4 regions of the Cupriavidus sp. SK-3 genome follow, and region 2 is predicted to be linked to each of the others. Evidence: predicted binding sites of a transcription regulator. Region 2 holds the regulator's gene; each other region holds the start of a gene.
The links. The regulator sigma-54, encoded in region 2, starts transcription at its own class of promoters, with help from an activator protein. The targets are predictions, from matches to a motif close to TGGCANGNAANCTGCTTT.
Positions count from the first base shown of each region.

Region 1: the regulator sigma-54 is predicted to act here: its motif matches at 1,459-1,476, upstream of CF70_RS27065 (arsenate reductase (azurin) small subunit).
Region 3: the regulator sigma-54 is predicted to act here: its motif matches at 2,481-2,498, upstream of CF70_RS08345 (GTP cyclohydrolase II).
Region 4: the regulator sigma-54 is predicted to act here: its motif matches at 1,620-1,637, upstream of urtA (urea ABC transporter substrate-binding protein).

Region 1 is NZ_JFJV02000257.1:6,540-10,721, forward strand. It holds gene CF70_RS27055 (sensor histidine kinase) at 1-481, opposite strand, end outside; gene CF70_RS27060 (PhnD/SsuA/transferrin family substrate-binding protein) at 478-1,353, opposite strand; gene CF70_RS27065 (arsenate reductase (azurin) small subunit) at 1,536-2,057, shown strand; gene CF70_RS27070 (arsenate reductase (azurin) large subunit) at 2,085-4,182, shown strand, end outside.
Region 2 is NZ_JFJV02000205.1:13,085-17,266, reverse strand. It holds gene lptA (lipopolysaccharide transport periplasmic protein LptA) at 1-69, shown strand, start outside; gene lptB (LPS export ABC transporter ATP-binding protein) at 106-891, shown strand; gene CF70_RS19860 (RNA polymerase factor sigma-54) at 1,052-2,527, shown strand; gene hpf (ribosome hibernation-promoting factor, HPF/YfiA family) at 2,577-2,927, shown strand; gene ptsN (PTS IIA-like nitrogen regulatory protein PtsN) at 3,309-3,764, shown strand; gene hprK (HPr(Ser) kinase/phosphatase) at 3,843-4,182, shown strand, end outside.
Region 3 is NZ_JFJV02000075.1:157,594-161,775, reverse strand. It holds partial or broken gene CF70_RS08350 (URC4/urg3 family protein) at 1-1,192, opposite strand, end outside; gene CF70_RS08345 (GTP cyclohydrolase II) at 1,189-2,427, opposite strand; gene CF70_RS08340 (acyltransferase family protein) at 2,669-3,787, opposite strand; gene CF70_RS08335 (hypothetical protein) at 4,082-4,182, opposite strand, start outside.
Region 4 is NZ_JFJV02000210.1:74,370-78,551, reverse strand. It holds gene CF70_RS20415 (MFS transporter) at 1-960, opposite strand, end outside; gene CF70_RS39010 (hypothetical protein) at 1,045-1,251, opposite strand; gene CF70_RS38090 (hypothetical protein) at 1,166-1,525, shown strand; gene urtA (urea ABC transporter substrate-binding protein) at 1,692-2,957, shown strand; gene urtB (urea ABC transporter permease subunit UrtB) at 3,148-4,182, shown strand, end outside.

The DNA of each region.
Region 1 (4,182 bases), on a different contig from region 2:
AAGAACCGTCGTCTGAAAGCACATCCCCCGACGCCACTACGTTCTCCGCCCCCATCCACTTTGCACCAGTGAAAGAGAAGCCCTTCGCGGCGCTGGCTGATTTCAGGAATTTCCGCGCACTCTCCGGAAGAGAATCGATGGACGCGAGCATGGGGAAGGTCTTGGTATCCGTTGAGATAAGCACGCGTTCGCCGTTATCGGTCACGGTGATGCTCTCAAGCGCATTGTTCTCATCACGCGTCTCGATGGGAGTACGAATGACCTCAAACGCCTGCCATACATCGTCCCGGAGTAACGGCTCTCGCAAGGAACGGGAGAGAACGGCCACAAGATTTTCTGCCCCCGCCTGCAAGTCACGCCGCGCATCGGCGAGGCCCTGTGAAAGCAAGGTCATCGTTACCATGCATTCGGTCGCAACAATCACGGCAGTGATGGCGAGTGGGATGCGATAGCGGTAGCTCAGGTCCCGGAATAGCGTCATGTCTTGACACCGTCCACCTGCCGAACCATCGCCGCAATGCCATCAAAGGTACTGTCTGGTGCATCGCCAAAACCATCCAGATTCAACCGAGTCAGTACGTCCTGTCCGGCATGAGTCCGCGCCATGTTGACAAATGCGCGGTGTAGCGTCGCCGTAAGTTGACCGTCGAGCGTCTTGCGCACAACGACAGGCGGGAAGCCGAACTCGCGCGAACGCCACGCTACCCGAACCCCCTTGGTGGATTCTGGCTGCTGTTTCGCCAGGGTATCCCACACATAGCCATCGACTGACCCGCCCCGCGCAACGCCAAGCCTGACCGCATCGACGACCTTCCGATGGCTGAAGGTGAAGAATGCCTTCCGGAAGAACGCCTCGGGTGTGGTCCCTAAGCGTAGCAACTCGGACTTCGGCACTAGATAGCCGCTATTCGACAGCGGGTCGCTGAACGCATAGATGCTGTTCCTTAGGTCCGCAATCGAACGCGTCGCCTCGTCGTCGGCCGGGACGATGAGATAGGACTGATAGAGCGGCTTGCCGTGATAGATGGGAGTTGCCAGCAATTCCAGCCTCGCCTTGGAGATGACATAGGGGTAGCCGCACACCCACGCCGCATCAAGGTCATTGCGCATCAGGAGCTCAAGGATTTCGCCGTAACTCCCGCGCTGAACAAACTGCACATTCGTTCCGGTGGCATCGACCAGGTATCTGCGCCACCTCGCCGTGGTTTCTACATGGTCGTTGAGAAAGACTGGCGTTGTGCCAAAGCGCAGCGTGGACTGTGCTTGGCCGATAGCAAGCGAGAACGGTGCCACGCCGCATACGCCCAGAGTCCGCAGAACCAGGCGGCGAATAGGGTTACGGCTTCGTAACATCCGCTCCTCTCCTCGCATTGCAGCAAGTTACCGATACGTGACCTAAATGAGGTCCGCCCGGGGCGACCGCCCCGCAATCCCTTCTGCAGCCATGCCCTCACGGTGTGGCATGGCTTTTGCCATGCTCTTAAGGCTTCACATCACAACGTTAGCAAATTTCCAGAGCAGAGTGGAGGAAGACCATGTCCGAAGGTATCTCAAGACGCACGTTCTTGAAAATCAGCGGTGCCGGCGCCGCTGCTGGCGCAAGTGGCTTCCACCTGCCGAGCGCGGAGGCTGCCACGCCTTCAGTCGATACCAGCAGAACCGTGCTTCCCTATCCGTCTCGTACAGTCGGCGTAGCGGCCAGGATGCCAGTCAACCAGGTTGTCGCGTTCAGCTACCCAGACGCCGCCTCTCCGTGTGCGGCCATCAAGATGGGAACCGCTGTACCGGGCGGTGTCGGACCGGACAAAGACATCGTTGCTTTCAGCACGCTCTGCACACATATGGGCTGTCCTGTCGCCTATGACGCGGGGACGAAGTCCTTCAAATGCCCGTGCCACTTCAGCATGTTCGATGCAGAGAAGTCTGGTCAGATGATTTGCGGCCAGGCCACGGAGAACCTGCCTCGCGTACAACTCAGCTACGACGCAAAAACTGGCAGCATCATGGCCGTCGGCATCGAGGGCCTGATATACGGCCGGCAGGCAAATATCCTGTAGCGGCGAGGACGACAGAGGGGATGGACCATGGCAAATGCTAAAGACAGACTCACGCTGCCGCCTGTGAACGCGCAGAAGACAAACCTCACCTGCCACTTCTGCATCGTGGGGTGTGGGTATCACACTTACAAGTGGCCGGAGGGTACCGAGGGCGGTCGGGCGCCCAATCAAAACGCACTAGGGCTAGACTTCCGCAAGCAGCTCCCGCCGCTGACGATAACGCTGACGCCGGCGATGACCAACGTGATAACGGCTCGTGACGGCACGCGGTACAACATCATGATTGTTCCGGACAAGGGTTGCTCGGTGAACAGCGGTCTCAGTTCGACGCGCGGCGGCAAGCTTGCCTCATACATGTACACGCCGGACGGCATAGGCCGGGACCGGTTGCACAGCCCGATGATTTACGCGGCCGACCAATGGATGGACACCGACTGGGATAGTGCTCTGGCTGTGTACGTTGGCGTGATGAAGCGCGTTCTCGACAAGGACGGCCCGGACGGCGTCGTGTTCTCGTGCTTCGACCATGGCGGCGCCGGCGGCGGCTTCGAAAATACCTGGGGCACGGGGAAACTGATGTTCTCCGCTATCCAGACCCAGATGGTCCGCATTCACAATCGCCCAGCCTACAACTCCGAATGCCATGCGACGCGGGAAATGGGCGTTGGCGAACTGAACAACTCGTATGAAGACGCAGAGTTGGCCGACGTCATCGTCGCCATCGGCACCAATGCCTATGAAACGCAGACCAACTACTTCCTGAACCACTGGGTTCCGAATCTCCAAGGTCGCACCATCGACAAGCGGAAACAGCGCTTCTCTGGCGAGAGCATCGAAAAGGCGAAGCTGATTGTCGTGGACCCGCGGCGGACCCCCACGATAGCCATTGCAGAGCAGGTAGCTGGAAAGCCGAACGTCATTCACCTCGATATCCAACCCGGGACGGATATCGCGTTGTTCAACGGCCTCTTCACCTACGTCGTTGAGAAGGGATGGATTGACCAGGACTTCATTGCCAAATACACGAAGGGCTTTAGCGACGTGGTGAAGGCGAACCGCCTTTCCCTGGACGAGACCGCCCGCATCACCGGCGTATCCGCAGACACGCTCGCGAAAGCGGCCGAATGGGCCTACAAGCCGAAGGCCTCAGGCCAGATGCCACGGACCATGCACGCCTACGAGAAGGGCATCATCTGGGGCAACGACAATTACCTCATCCAATCGGCATTGGTCGACCTGGTTTTGGCGACCCATAATGTGGGTCGCCGTGGTACCGGCGTCGTCCGGATGGGCGGCCACCAAGAGGGTTACACGCGACCGCCCTATCCGGGTAAGGGCAAGATTTACATCGACCAGGAGCTCATCAAGGGCAAAGGTCGCATGATGACCTGGTGGGGGTGCAACAACTTCCAGACCAGCAATAACGCTCAAGCACTTCGCGAGGCAGTGTTCCGTCGGTCGCAAATGGTGAAGGAGGCGATGGCGAAGACGCGCGGCGCTACGCCAGACCAGATGGCAGACGTCATCTATGAAGCGACCCGGAAAGGTGGCTTGTTCGTGACCAGCATCAATCTGTACCCGACTAAGCTAGCGGAGGCCGCGCACATCATGCTGCCGGCGACCCACCCTGGTGAGATGAACCTCACGTCCATGAACGGCGAGCGCCGCATGCGCCTGTCAGAGCGGTTCATGGACCCTCCGGGCTCAGCCATCCCAGACTGCCTTATCGCGGCGCGCATCGCAAACACGCTGAAAGCGATGTATGAGAAGGAAGGCAACGCGACGATGGCGAAGCGGTACGAGGGCTTTGCCTGGAAATCGGAGGAAGATGCCTTCAACGACGGCTTCCGCCAAGTCGGGCAGCCGGGCGTCGGGCCTATCGACAGCCAAGGCGGTCCTACCGGTAATCTTGCCACGTATGAACGGTTGCACGCCATGGGGAACAACGGCGTTCAACTACCTATCAAGGAGTACACAAACGGCAAGTTGATTGGCACTGAGATGCTGTACACCGACGGTAAGTTCGACACCAAAGATGGTAAGGCGGAGTTCAAGCCGTCTCCGTGGCCGGGGTTGCCCAAGACCGTTGCCGACCAGAAGGCGAAGCACAAGTTCTGGATTAACA
Region 2 (4,182 bases):
CAGCCCGCCAGCGGCGCCGCCGGCGCCCCGCTGCCGCTCAAGCCTGCGCCCGCCCCCGTCAATCCCTGACGCCGCCGCGTCGCCCGACCCACGGATTCAGCCTTCATGACCGTTACCCAAACCGCACCCTCCCAGCCCGCCACCCTGAAGGACAGCAGCACGCTGGTCGTGCGCCACCTGAAAAAGCGCTACGGCTCGCGCACGGTGGTCAAGGATGTGTCCCTCGACGTAAAGAGCGGCGAGGTGGTCGGACTGCTGGGGCCCAACGGCGCGGGGAAGACCACCTCCTTCTACATGATCGTGGGACTGGTGGCGCTGGACGAGGGCGACATCGTGCTCGACGACAAGCACATCAGCGGCCTGGCCATTCACGAACGGGCGCGCATGGGCCTGTCCTACCTGCCGCAGGAAGCTTCGGTGTTCCGCAAGCTGAATGTGCAGGAGAACATCCGCGCGGTGCTGGAATTGCAGATCCAGGACGGCAAGCCACTTGGCAAGGCCGAGATCGAGCGCCGGCTGGACACGCTGCTCGATGACCTCCAGATTGCCCACCTGCGCGACAATCCGGCGCTTTCGCTGTCAGGCGGCGAACGCCGCCGCGTGGAAATCGCCCGCGCCCTGGCCTCGGCACCACGCTTCATCCTGCTCGACGAGCCCTTCGCCGGCGTCGACCCGATCGCGGTGGGCGAGATCCAGCGCATCGTCAGCTTCCTCAAGGCGCGCAATATCGGCGTGCTGATCACCGACCACAACGTGCGCGAGACGCTGGGCATCTGCGATCACGCCTACATCATCAGCGAAGGCGCCGTGCTGGCCTCTGGCCGGCCTGAAGACATCATCGCCAACGAGTCGGTGCGCAAGGTCTACCTGGGCGAGAATTTCCGCATGTAACGCGGCGCGCCACAGCACGCGGCAGCTGGCAGCTGGCAGCTGCGGCGACCTTGTGCCCAGGTGGCGCCGGTGCCGCCTTTTATCCTGCAACGATCACGGCGTCATCAGCGATAGCAATTTCCGTTCCAACGGCGCGGAAGTTGGGCATAAAATAGGTCGCATGAAACCGTCGCTACAGCTCCGCCTCTCGCAGCATCTCGCGCTTACGCCGCAACTCCAGCAGTCGATCCGGCTGCTGCAACTGTCCACGCTCGAACTGCAGCAGGAAGTGGAACAGGCGCTGACCGAGAACCCTTTGCTCGAACGCGAGAACGACTGGCTCGACAGCCCGTTGCGCGTTGCCGCCGACGGCTCGGTCAACATGCAGAGCGCTCCCGCGCCGGCGCCCGCCGACGGCCAGGGCACCAGCGAGAACCGCCCCGACGGCGCGCCCGAGGCCGAAGACAGCTATTCCGACAGCAACGAGGACTACGGCAACGACTGGAGCCTCGACGACTTCGCCCGCCGCCCGCAAGGCGACGACGACGAAAAGACCCCGATGCAGCTGCGCGACGCCGAACCCACGCTGCGCGAACATCTGATGGAACAGCTCGCGCCGCTGAAAATTTCGTTGCGCGACAAGGGGCTGGCCATCTTCCTGGTCGAGTCGCTGGACGACGACGGCTACCTGAGCGCCTCGCTCGAGGAAATCTGCAGCGAACTGCCGGAGGAACTTGAATTCGAGGTCGACGAGATCCAGGCCGTCCTTACGCTGCTGCAGAGCTTCGATCCGCCTGGTGTCGGCGCACGCAATGCGGCCGAATGCCTGGCGCTGCAATTGCGTCGCATCAAGCATCCGCAGCGCGACCTGGCGCTGACCATTGTCACCAATCACCTGGAACTGCTCGCGGTACGCGACTACACGCGCCTGAAAAAAGCGCTGCAGGTGGACGAGCCGGAACTGAAGTCGGCGCATGAACTGATCCGCTCGCTGGCACCTTATCCGGGCCATGCGTACAGCCGTCCCGAAGCCGACTTCGTCGTGCCCGATGTTTTTGTCCGAAAACTGAATGGCGGCTGGATCGCGCAACTCAATCCGGATGTGATGCCGCGGCTACGTATCAACGACATGTACGCGCAGATATTGCGCGGTGCAAAAGGCGATGCGGGTGCTGCGGGACTGCAGCAAAAACTGCAGGAAGCACGCTGGTTGATTAAGAATATCCAGCAAAGGTTCGACACGATATTGCGCGTTGCACAAGCTATTGTCGAACGTCAAAAGAACTTCTTCACCCACGGTGAAATTGCGATGCGCCCCTTGGTTTTGCGGGAGATTGCCGATACACTGGGTTTACACGAGTCCACCATCTCTCGGGTGACTACCAATAAATATATGGCAACGCCGATGGGGACTTTCGAGCTGAAGTATTTCTTCGGCAGTCACGTATCCACAGAAACCGGCGGCGCGGCCTCGTCAACGGCAATTCGTGCGTTGATCAAGCAACTGATAGGAGCCGAAGACGCCAGGAATCCCTTGTCCGACAGCCGGATTGCCGAATTGCTCGGCGAGCAAGGCTTCGTAGTGGCACGGCGCACCGTTGCCAAATACCGCGAAGCGCTCAAGATTCCGGCAGTTACTCTCCGCAAGACTTTGTAGCCGAGTTGCATCGCCTGCCTGGTGCAACTCTTTCAGAAGGAGAAACGCTATGAACTTCAAGATCAGTGGACACCACTTGGACATCACGCCCCCGCTGCGTGAGTACGTGGAAACGAAACTGGAGCGTATCGTCAGGCATTTTGATCAAGTCATTGGCGTAAGTGTGCTGCTCTCTGTCGACAATACAAAAGAAAAGGACCGGCGGCAGTACGCGGAAATCAATCTACATCTCAAGGGCAAGGACATCTTTGTCGAAGCGCATCATGAAGACCTGTATGCCGCTATCGACGCGCTCGTCGACAAGCTCGACCGGCAGGTGATTCGCCATAAGGATCGCGTGCAAAGCCACGACCGCGAAGCGGTCAAGTATCAGATGGCCGCATCGCAGATGCAGCAATGACCGTGCCTGGTGGCCCACAGACCGGGCCGCCGGTGTCACTCCCTTGAAACCGGAATCAAGCCGCGCCCATAGCGCGGCTTTTTCGTTCCTGGCGCTCATCCGGGACCACGCGGGGGATTCCGCAATGCATATGGACCGGTGTATGCTGTGCAATACATAGTTCTCGAGCTCAACGATTTTTCCGTGCACGCGGCACCGCTTCCGCGCATCGGGTATTGCAATGCACAAGGTGGGGGCGGGCCTGCTCTATAATGGCCAGACGCCCGACACCGGCAGGGGGACACCCGGTGAAACTTCGGACCTTGGTTTTTTCTTCTTTTTTGCCCGGCGCGACGCCTCCCGGCCCCGGGCCTGCTTACTAGAAAACCCTGCGCATTCCACATGAATCGTTTGGCTAAATTGCTGCCACCCGGCAACATCAACCTCGACGTCAGCGTCACCAGCAAGAAGCGCGTGTTCGAACAGGCCGGGCTCCTCTTCGAGAACAACCATGGCGTGGCGCGCGCTACCGTGACCGACAACCTGTTCGCCCGCGAATCGCTGGGGTCCACTGGTCTTGGCGCCGGGGTTGCCATTCCGCATGGCCGCATCAAGGGACTGAAGCAGCCACTTGCCGCCTTCATGCGCCTGGCCGAGCCGATCCCCTTCGAATCTCCCGACGGCAAGCCGGTTGCGCTGCTGATCTTCCTGCTGGTGCCCGAGCAGGCCACCCAGCAACATCTGGAGATTCTCTCGGAGATCGCCCAGTTGCTGTCCGACCGCGAGATGCGCGAAGGACTGGCTACCCTGCCCACCCCCGATGACGTGCACCAGTTGCTGACACAATGGCACCCCTGACCGGCCTCGGCGATCTTTACGCAGGCGAGCAGGGCAATTGTCCCCGCTGTCTGAAAGCTCGCTCCTGAAAGCACCCGCATGGAACTCACTGGCGTCACCTCGCAGTCGATCTTCGACGACAACGCAGCCGATATCAAACTCTCCTGGGTAGCCGGCCTGGAAGGCGCCGACCGGGCGTTCGATGTCGAGTTCGCGCGTGAAGCCACTTCCGCGGCCGATCTCGTCGGCCACTTGAACCTGATCCACCCGAACCGGATCCAGGTCCTGGGCAAGCCCGAGATCACCTATTACCAGCGTCTCGACGACGAGATGCGCAAGCGCCAGATGGGTGAGCTGATCCTGCTGGAACCGCCCTTCCTGGTGATTGCCGACGGCATGGAGCCGCCGCCCGACCTGGAACTGCGCTGCACGCGTTCCT
Region 3 (4,182 bases), on a different contig from region 2:
ACAGGCCAAGCGCCTCGCGCACCGACGCGGCCACAAGGTCCAGCCCCGTCACCGTAAGGGCACGCCACTCCACGATAACCGGCTCATCGACGGTATGCGCCAAGGCTGCAAATCCGGGATCGCGCGGCACCATCAGTTCGAAATCGAACAGCAGGCCACCATTGCGGTATTCCGGCAAGCCCGTCAGCGCCTCCAGCCCGGTCACGGCCAGGCCGGCATCTTCGAGCGGCTCCAGCAGCGAGTACGTCAGCCACTGCGTCAGCTTGTGGAAAGGCACCAGCCCGTCGGCACAGGCCGGATGTGGCCAGCAGTCCCCCAGCGATATGCCACCGAGGCTGACGCGCCCCGGCCACACGGGCCCGAGCGCTACCAGCAGCGTGGTCAGCACAAAGCCGGCCTCGATCCGGCCGTCGACGGCATGTGCCTTGAGGTAGTCATACAGGTTGCCCAGACGCGCAGGCGTGCCGAACACGGCCGGCGTGGCCTGCGCCACTTCGCCCAACCGGCGAAGCAGGCCGGCACGGCCGTCCAGGCCAACCAGCCGATTATGCTGTGCCACCTGGAAGGCGGTCGCGATGGAAGGCGCATCGATCCGCATCAGCCGCTCGGCATCGGAGCGCAGCGGCTGGCCCGGCTGGGCGGAAAAACCACCGCGCGCGAACAAGTCGAAGCTGGCTACGCCAAGCCCCTCGGAACGGGTCAGCAGCAGGTCGCTGGCCGGATCGCGGTAGCGCCAGTCGGGGCCTGCGCCGGCGTCCAGTAACACGCTGGGAATCACCAGATCGATGCCGATGCGGGCGCGCTCCTCGCGGTCAGCCTCGCCGGAAAGCCCGCCGCGTTCGCACAGGATCTGCCAGCGGTCCAGCCTCTCGCCGTGACCGCCGCTTTCAAAGTGGCGCCAGCGGCTGTGGTACGGCACGTTCAGGTCCGGATAACGTTCCCGGATGGTGGTCGCCACATAATCGGCCACCGCCGGAATCCGTTCCGGGTGCCACGTGAACAGTTCTGACGCGCCTGCCGCCACATGGTCCGTCACGGCGGCGCATCGGGTGCGTACCGCCAGGCCGGTCAGCAGCGCCGCGGCCGGATGGTCAGGCGGCACGGGACAGGCCCATCCGCCGCGGCCATCCGCGTCATTCGTGAACGCACTGGGGGAGCCCTGCGGGCCGCCCGCTTCGGGTATCTCGTTCATTCGTCCAGTCCTCTACCCTTGGCCAGCGCGAGTTCCTCGGCACCGGGCGGGGTATAGCTCGTGAAATAGCCAGCCGCCACCTTGGCATCGATTTCCACTCGGGCATCGGCCGGGATCAGTGCATCGGGAATCGCTACCTGTTCGACCACCTCGATACCCTGAGCGGTCAGCGCCCCGTGCTTCATATTACTCATCGAAGCCCAGCGATCGATACGCTTGATGCCAAGCCAGTGAAATACATCGGGCATGAGTTCCTGGAAGCGCATGTCCTGCACGCCGGCCACGCACTCCGTACGCGCGAAATACGTCTCGGCCCGGTCGCCGCCGACCTGGCGTTTGCGGGCGTTATAGACCAGGAACTTGGTCACTTCGCCCAGTGCCCGGCCCTCCTTGCGGTTATAGACCACCAGGCCAACCCCGCCCTGCTGCGCCATCTCGATGCAAACCTCGATGCCGTGCGCCAGGTAGGGCCGGCAGGTACAGATATCGGAGCCGAATACGTCCGAGCCGTTGCACTCGTCGTGCACGCGGCAGGCCACCCTGGTCTCGGGCTTGCCGAGCTTGCCCACATCGCCGAAAAAGTACAGGGTCATGCCGCCGATCGGCGGCAGGAACACCTTCAGGTCAGGCCGCGTCACCAGTTCGGGGAACATGCCGCCGGTCTGCTCGAACAGGCTGCGGCGCAGCATGCTCTCCTTGATCTCGAAACGGCGCGCCAGCGCCGGCAGGTACCAGACCGGGTCGATTGCTGCCTTGGTGACACGCACGTCGCCATTGGCGTGCAGGATCTGGCCGTCAGGCGTGAGGCGGCCGGCTGCAATGGCTCCCGTCAGTTCCGGCATATTGATGTGTGCCCGCGTAATGGCGATCGTCGGCCGGATATCGATACCCGCCGCGATGCGGTCTGCAAAGGCAGTCGAGACCAGATGGCCCCAAGGATCCAGGGAAACGATCTTGTCCGGGTCGCTCCATTGCGGATGGGGCCCGACGATTTCCGCCGGAGAGGTATCGGTGAGATCGGCGCGATGATCCCGCTGCAACTTGCCGGAGGCCACCGCCAGCGCCCGATACACCGCATAGGCGCCGGAGTGGGTGCCAATGACATTGCGTTGGGCCGGATTGGTCACGCTGGCGATCACGGGTCCGCGCTCCGCCGCCGTGGCGGCCCCCCAGTGGATGGGTTCGGCCGGCTTGTCGCGGCGAGCGTGCGAAGTCAGGACAATATGGTCGGACATGGCTGCCTCGGAACAGGAATCCTGACCAAACGGTCAGGTTTGCAATTCCATAGTAGGCAACCTTCGTGCCATATCCCAATGCTAGTTTCTACCCTGTGTTGCATGCCGCACGATGGCGTGCCGCACCGTCCGCGTGCGCGCGCCGCTCCGCTGGCCAGTTCATGGTGCACAGGCACCATGCAAAAGAAAAGCGGCACCCGGCCGCTGGGGCGGGGTGCCGCTAGACTGTGATCGCGAGGGGTCAGGTCGACCGATGCTGCCCGCCCTGCTGCCGCTGGGCCGGCTCCGCGCGCGCCGGCCACAAAGCCGTGCGCAATGCGCGCAGCGGGTCGGTACTCTCCACGTAACGGTGGAACACGGTGCCGGCAACGTTGCTCAACAGCCAGGCCAGTATCATGCCCAGTGCATTGAGCAGTGGCCGATTCGGTGCAACGTGGAATACCACCGCGTTCACGACCAGGCATACCGGGAAATGCACCAGGAAGACCGAGTAGGAAATGCGCCCGAAAAATGCCAGGCTCGGGGCCTGCGGCCAGCGATCCAGCCACCCTCCGCGCCGCGCAACGGCCAGCAGCAGGGCGATGGATAGCGCCACGGCAATGCGCAGACGGAAGTCCACGATCAGTGCCGCCAGCACCACCGCGCCCAGCACCAGCAACGCAACCGGCGAACGCTCCGGTGCGGAAGCCCAGAACGCCAGCGTGCCCATGCCATAGGCGCCGAAGAAGTAAATCGCCCAGATATCCCAGGCTGCATCCCGGTTGAACCAGAACAGCGAAGCCACGACCAGCCCCGCCACCGCCAGCGGCCCGAGCGGGCTGCCGCCGACATCGAACCATTGCGCGCAGCGGCGCGCCGCCCACAGCGCAACAATCAGCAAGACGAACAGTTGCAGATCGATGGCCACGTACCAGACGCCAGCCGACAACGCGTCGAAGTCGAGCACGTTGTGCAGCAGCAGCACATGCGCCAGGAACTGATGCAGGTCGGGGGCCGACGGAATGGAGTCGTGATGCATCCAGGTGCGCGCAATGGCGGCACCGGCAATCGCAATCAGGATGGCCACGCTGTAGGGCACCACCAGCTTCTGGTAGCGGCGCCAGATCGCCTGCAAGGGATGCGGTACCACCAGATGCCCGCCCGGCGCCAGGCTACGCGCCGCCAGGAAGCCGCTGATGACGAGAAAAGCCTGAACGGCGATGCGCGCGTACTGCGAGAACCAGTCAAGGAGGTCGGGAGCCAGCACGTGCGCCGCATCGGACATGGGGCCGTAGAACGCAAGATGGTGCAGCACGATCAGTTGGGAACTGATCGCCTTGAGAGCGTCAATGCACGCCATGCGCGAAGGACGGGGGCTCATTTGTTATAAGAATGCTACAAAGTACACAAGAGTCGGATTCTACTCCTAAGAAACACGATCGGTACCGAAGCGGGCCAGGATGGAGCGTGACGAGATGTTTCAATGAGGCATAATCACCACATTTTTTCGATGTATAGATATCTTTAAATCACATTAAGATAGCTTCGGCTTAGAAACCGTGGCCGATGCCTGCCGTCGCTCCGGCCAGGGGCGTTCAGTGAACGCGCCGCCTTGGCGGAATTTGCGCTGCAACGCGCAAGCGGCTTCGGCATGATTCAGTTCGCTCTGCGCCTGCTAGCGGCGCGCCACCCGGCACGACAGCCAGAAAAGCACCGCCGCCGCCGCTAGCGAAACCCAGTAATCGGTCGGCGCGCCGGCCCACCAGTGAATATGCC
Region 4 (4,182 bases), on a different contig from region 2:
GACGGGGGCCAGCGTTACCGACGCGATCACCAGGTACACGCCGCCGCCCACCAGCGCGGCGACCGAGATGATCACGCCGCGCGCCAGCCGCGACGACGCGCCGCCGCGCAACATGCGCTGCGACAGCCAGCTAAGGATCAGCGTGACAGGCATGGCGGAGGCCACAATGGCCGCATACCAGCGCCCGGTGGTGACCGGGTCGAAGCCGAGGCCCTTCTCCAGGTAGGCCGGCAGCCAGGTCAGCCCCAGCGCCAGCGCCCAGTACGCGCAGAAGCCAATGGCCAGGCAGGAAAGCACGGTCGGGTCGCGGAAGATGCGGCGATAGGGCAGACGCACGGGCATGGCCGCGGCGCCGGGGCGCCGGTCGCTCGCCTGCGCCAGCGGCCCCTCGCGTCCCACGCAGAGCCACATCGCACTCCATGCCGCGCCGATGGCGGCGAGGATCATGAAGTTGGCGCGCCATCCCCAATGTATCGTCACCAGCGGGATCAGCAACCCCGCCAGCAGCAGGCCCGCCGTCGCGCCCTGGTTGACCACCGCCACCGGCAGATTGCGCTTGTGGTCGGGAAACCATTTGAATAACGCATGCACGGAGATCGGGAAGGCCGGGCCCTCGGCCGCGCCAAGCAGCATGCGGCACAAGAGAATGGTCATGGCCGAGGTGGCCAGCGCCAGCGGTATTTGCAGCAAGGCCCACGACAGGCCCATCGCCAGCAGCAGCCAGCGCGTGGCCACGCGATTGGACAGAAATCCCACCAGCACGGTGGACAGCGAGAACAGCCAGAAGAAGCTGCTGGCGATCAGGCCGAACTCCGCCGGCGGCAGCTTCAGGTCCGCCATCAGCGGCACGGCCACCATGCCCAGCACGATCTTGTCGAGGAAGTTGATCAGCGAAAGCCAGGTCAGCATCGAGGCCATGGCCCAGGCGCTGCGTGGCTGGTATGACGGAAGTGTGGTCATCGGTTTGCCTGGAGGCGTTGCTGGTTGCGATGGGATGTTCAAAAAGCCCGCTTGATGGTTCCGTTCAATCCAGGTGCTGCGCGATCAGTGCCGTAGCGGACGTGCCCGAGCGGGCCGAAGCGCTCGGGGATTTCCGACTGTGGCAAGTCTGCGCTGGACCAGTCCAGGCTTTGGTGCGAAGGAGAAGCGGTGCAGGCGGGGGGGAATGTCGCAGCCGCGGCCCGGACCGGTGCTGTCGCGCCAGCTGCCGCCCACCGTGCCGGCATTCCCGAAGACGACGAAGGTATCGATGCCGGCTTGCCTGAGCCGGATGCCCGTGCACATGCCGGCCACACCCGCGCCGATGATGACGATCTGGTTCCCTGGCGCCGCTGACGCGTTCAATGGGTTGTCTCCGTCGTGCTGTTTTCTGCTTGTCTGCGCAATATGCGGCAAGGGCATGGCGCGCAAGCGAACGGCCACCATAGAGCCGATTCCGGATTCGGGCAAGTCACGCTGCAGCATGCGCGCCGGCAGATGCCCCAATCTGATTCAGGCGCTGACGCCGCACTGGCTTGGTGCGTGACGTATCCGCACTATCGTGGTGCGGCATTGCGCGTGGCCGCCGCCGGAGGCTCGCCAGGCGGTGTGTGCAGCCATGTATACAAGCTTGTATGCCATGGCATGCTAGTTGCAGAAGGTGTACCCGGGGTGCGTTGTTCCTTATCCAACACGACAATCTGGGAGCTGCAATGAAAAGACGTGACATGCTGAAGCTGTCGGCGGTAGCCGCCGCGGCATTCTTCGCAACGGCAGGTGTCAGCCCGCTGGCATTGGCGCAGTCCAAGGAACCGATCAAGGTCGGTATCCTGCATTCGCTGTCCGGCACCATGGCCATTTCCGAGACTTCGCTCAAGGACGTGGCATTGATGACCATCGATGAGATCAACAAGAGCGGCGGCGTGCTTGGCCGCAAGCTTGAGCCGGTCGTGGTCGATCCCGCTTCCAACTGGCCGTTGTTCGCCGAGAAGGCGCGCCAGCTGGTCACCAAGGACAAGGTGGCCGTCACCTTCGGCTGCTGGACCTCGGTTTCGCGCAAGTCGGTGCTGCCCGTCTATGAAGAGCTGAACTCGCTGCTGTTCTACCCGGTGCAGTATGAAGGCGAGGAGATGTCCAAGAACGTCTTCTATACCGGCGCCGCACCCAACCAGCAGGCCATTCCCGCCGTGGAGTACCTGATGAGCAAGGAAGGCGGCGGCGCCAAGCGCTTCTTCCTGCTGGGCACCGACTACGTCTACCCGCGAACCACCAACAAGATCCTGCGCGCCTTCCTGAAGAGCAAGGGCGTGGCGGACAAGGATATCGAAGAGGTCTACACGCCGTTTGGCCACAGCGATTACCAGACCATCGTCGCCAATATCAAGAAGTTCTCGCAAGGCGGCAAGACCGCGGTGATCTCCACCATCAACGGCGACTCCAACGTGCCTTTCTACAAGGAACTGGGTAACGCCGGCCTGAAGGCCAAGGATGTGCCGGTGGTGGCGTTCTCCGTCGGCGAGGAAGAGCTGCGCGGCATCGACACCAAGCCGCTGGTGGGCCACCTGGCCGCATGGAACTACTTCATGTCGGTCAAGAACCCGGAAAACGAAGCCTTCAAGAAGCAATGGGCGGCATGGGTCAAGGCCAACAACCTGCCGGGCGGCGACAAGCGCGTGACGAACGACCCGATGGAAGCCACCTACGTGGGCATCCATATGTGGGCGCAAGCGGTGAAGAAGGCCGGCACCACCGATACCGACAAGGTACGCGCCGCGATGTATGGCCAGACCTTCAAGGCGCCGGACGGCTTCACCCTGACCATGGGCGAGAACCATCATCTGTACAAGCCGGTGATGATCGGCGAGGTCAAGGGCGATGGCCAGTTCACGGTGGTGTGGAAGACGCCGAAGGCCGTGCGCGCGCAGCCGTGGAGCCCGTTCATCGCGGGTAACGAAGCCAAGCCGGACAAGGTGATGTAAGACGGCAGGCGGGCCTGCGTTGAGAAGACTGCGCCCGCAAGCTGTCCGGTGTTTGCTCCCCGCCCGCGGGAGAGGGGAGCAAACCAACTTTGTTTCACTGCCGCGGGCCGCTTCAGGGCCGCGGCGCAAAGCAAAACCCGTCACGCCGACCAAGGTGGTCGCGCGCTTCCTGCGCGCGATCGCAAACCTCATGCACCGACCCTTATCGTTCTCTTTCGCTTCACGGTTGCGCGCCATGCTGGCGGCGTTGCTGCTGCTCGCCGCGTGCCCGCTGTGGGCCGCGCCGCTGACGCAGGCTGACCTGAAGCCACTGGCCGAAGACGACTTCGATGCCAAGACTGCCGCCATCACCGCGCTCACCAAGGCGCCGGTGGCGGAGGCGGGTCCCATTCTCAAGGCGCTGCAGGACGATACGCTGCAATACGCGCCCGGTGTCGGCATGGTGCGCCAGGATGGCGACAAGCTGGTGGACGCCATCAGCGGCAAGCCGGTCGCGGTCAAGCCCGATGTGCTTGAGGCGCTGACCCTCAACAACAGCCTGCGCGCGATGGTGGACAGTGCCGCCAGCAGCACGCTGCTGCAATCGCCCGATGCGGCGGTGCGCACGCAGGCCGTCAACACGCTGCTGGACCAGCCCGGCAGCGCCTCGCGCCCGGTGGTGGAAGCCGCGCGCAAGGCCGAGGCCGATGCCGGCCTGCGCGCCAAGCTCGATGTGATCTGGGCCAATATCGTGCTGGCCGAAGGCAATCGCGACGAGCGGCTGGAAGCCATCCGTATTCTTGGCCGCGACAGCAATCCGCAAAGCCGGCAGAAGCTGCAGCCACTGCTGGAGCGCGACGAAGCCGGCAAATACCGCGAGCCCGACGCCGAACTGCGTGGCGCCGCCCAGCAGGCGCTCGACGTCCTGCGTGGCGACCAGCGCCGCGCCGAACTCATCGGCAACCTCTTCGCCGGCCTGAGCCTGGGCAGCGTGCTGCTGCTGGCCGCGCTGGGGCTGGCCATCACCTATGGCCTGATCGGCGTCATCAATATGGCGCACGGCGAATTCCTGATGATCGGCGCGTACGCCACGTATTTGGTGCAAGGCGTATTCCGCGCGCATTTTGCCGGTGCCTTCGACTGGTACCTGCTGTTTGCGCTGCCCGCATCGTTCCTGGCATCGGCCGTGGTTGGCTTCGTGCTGGAGCGGCTGGTGCTGCGCCATCTCTATGGCCGTCCGCTGGAA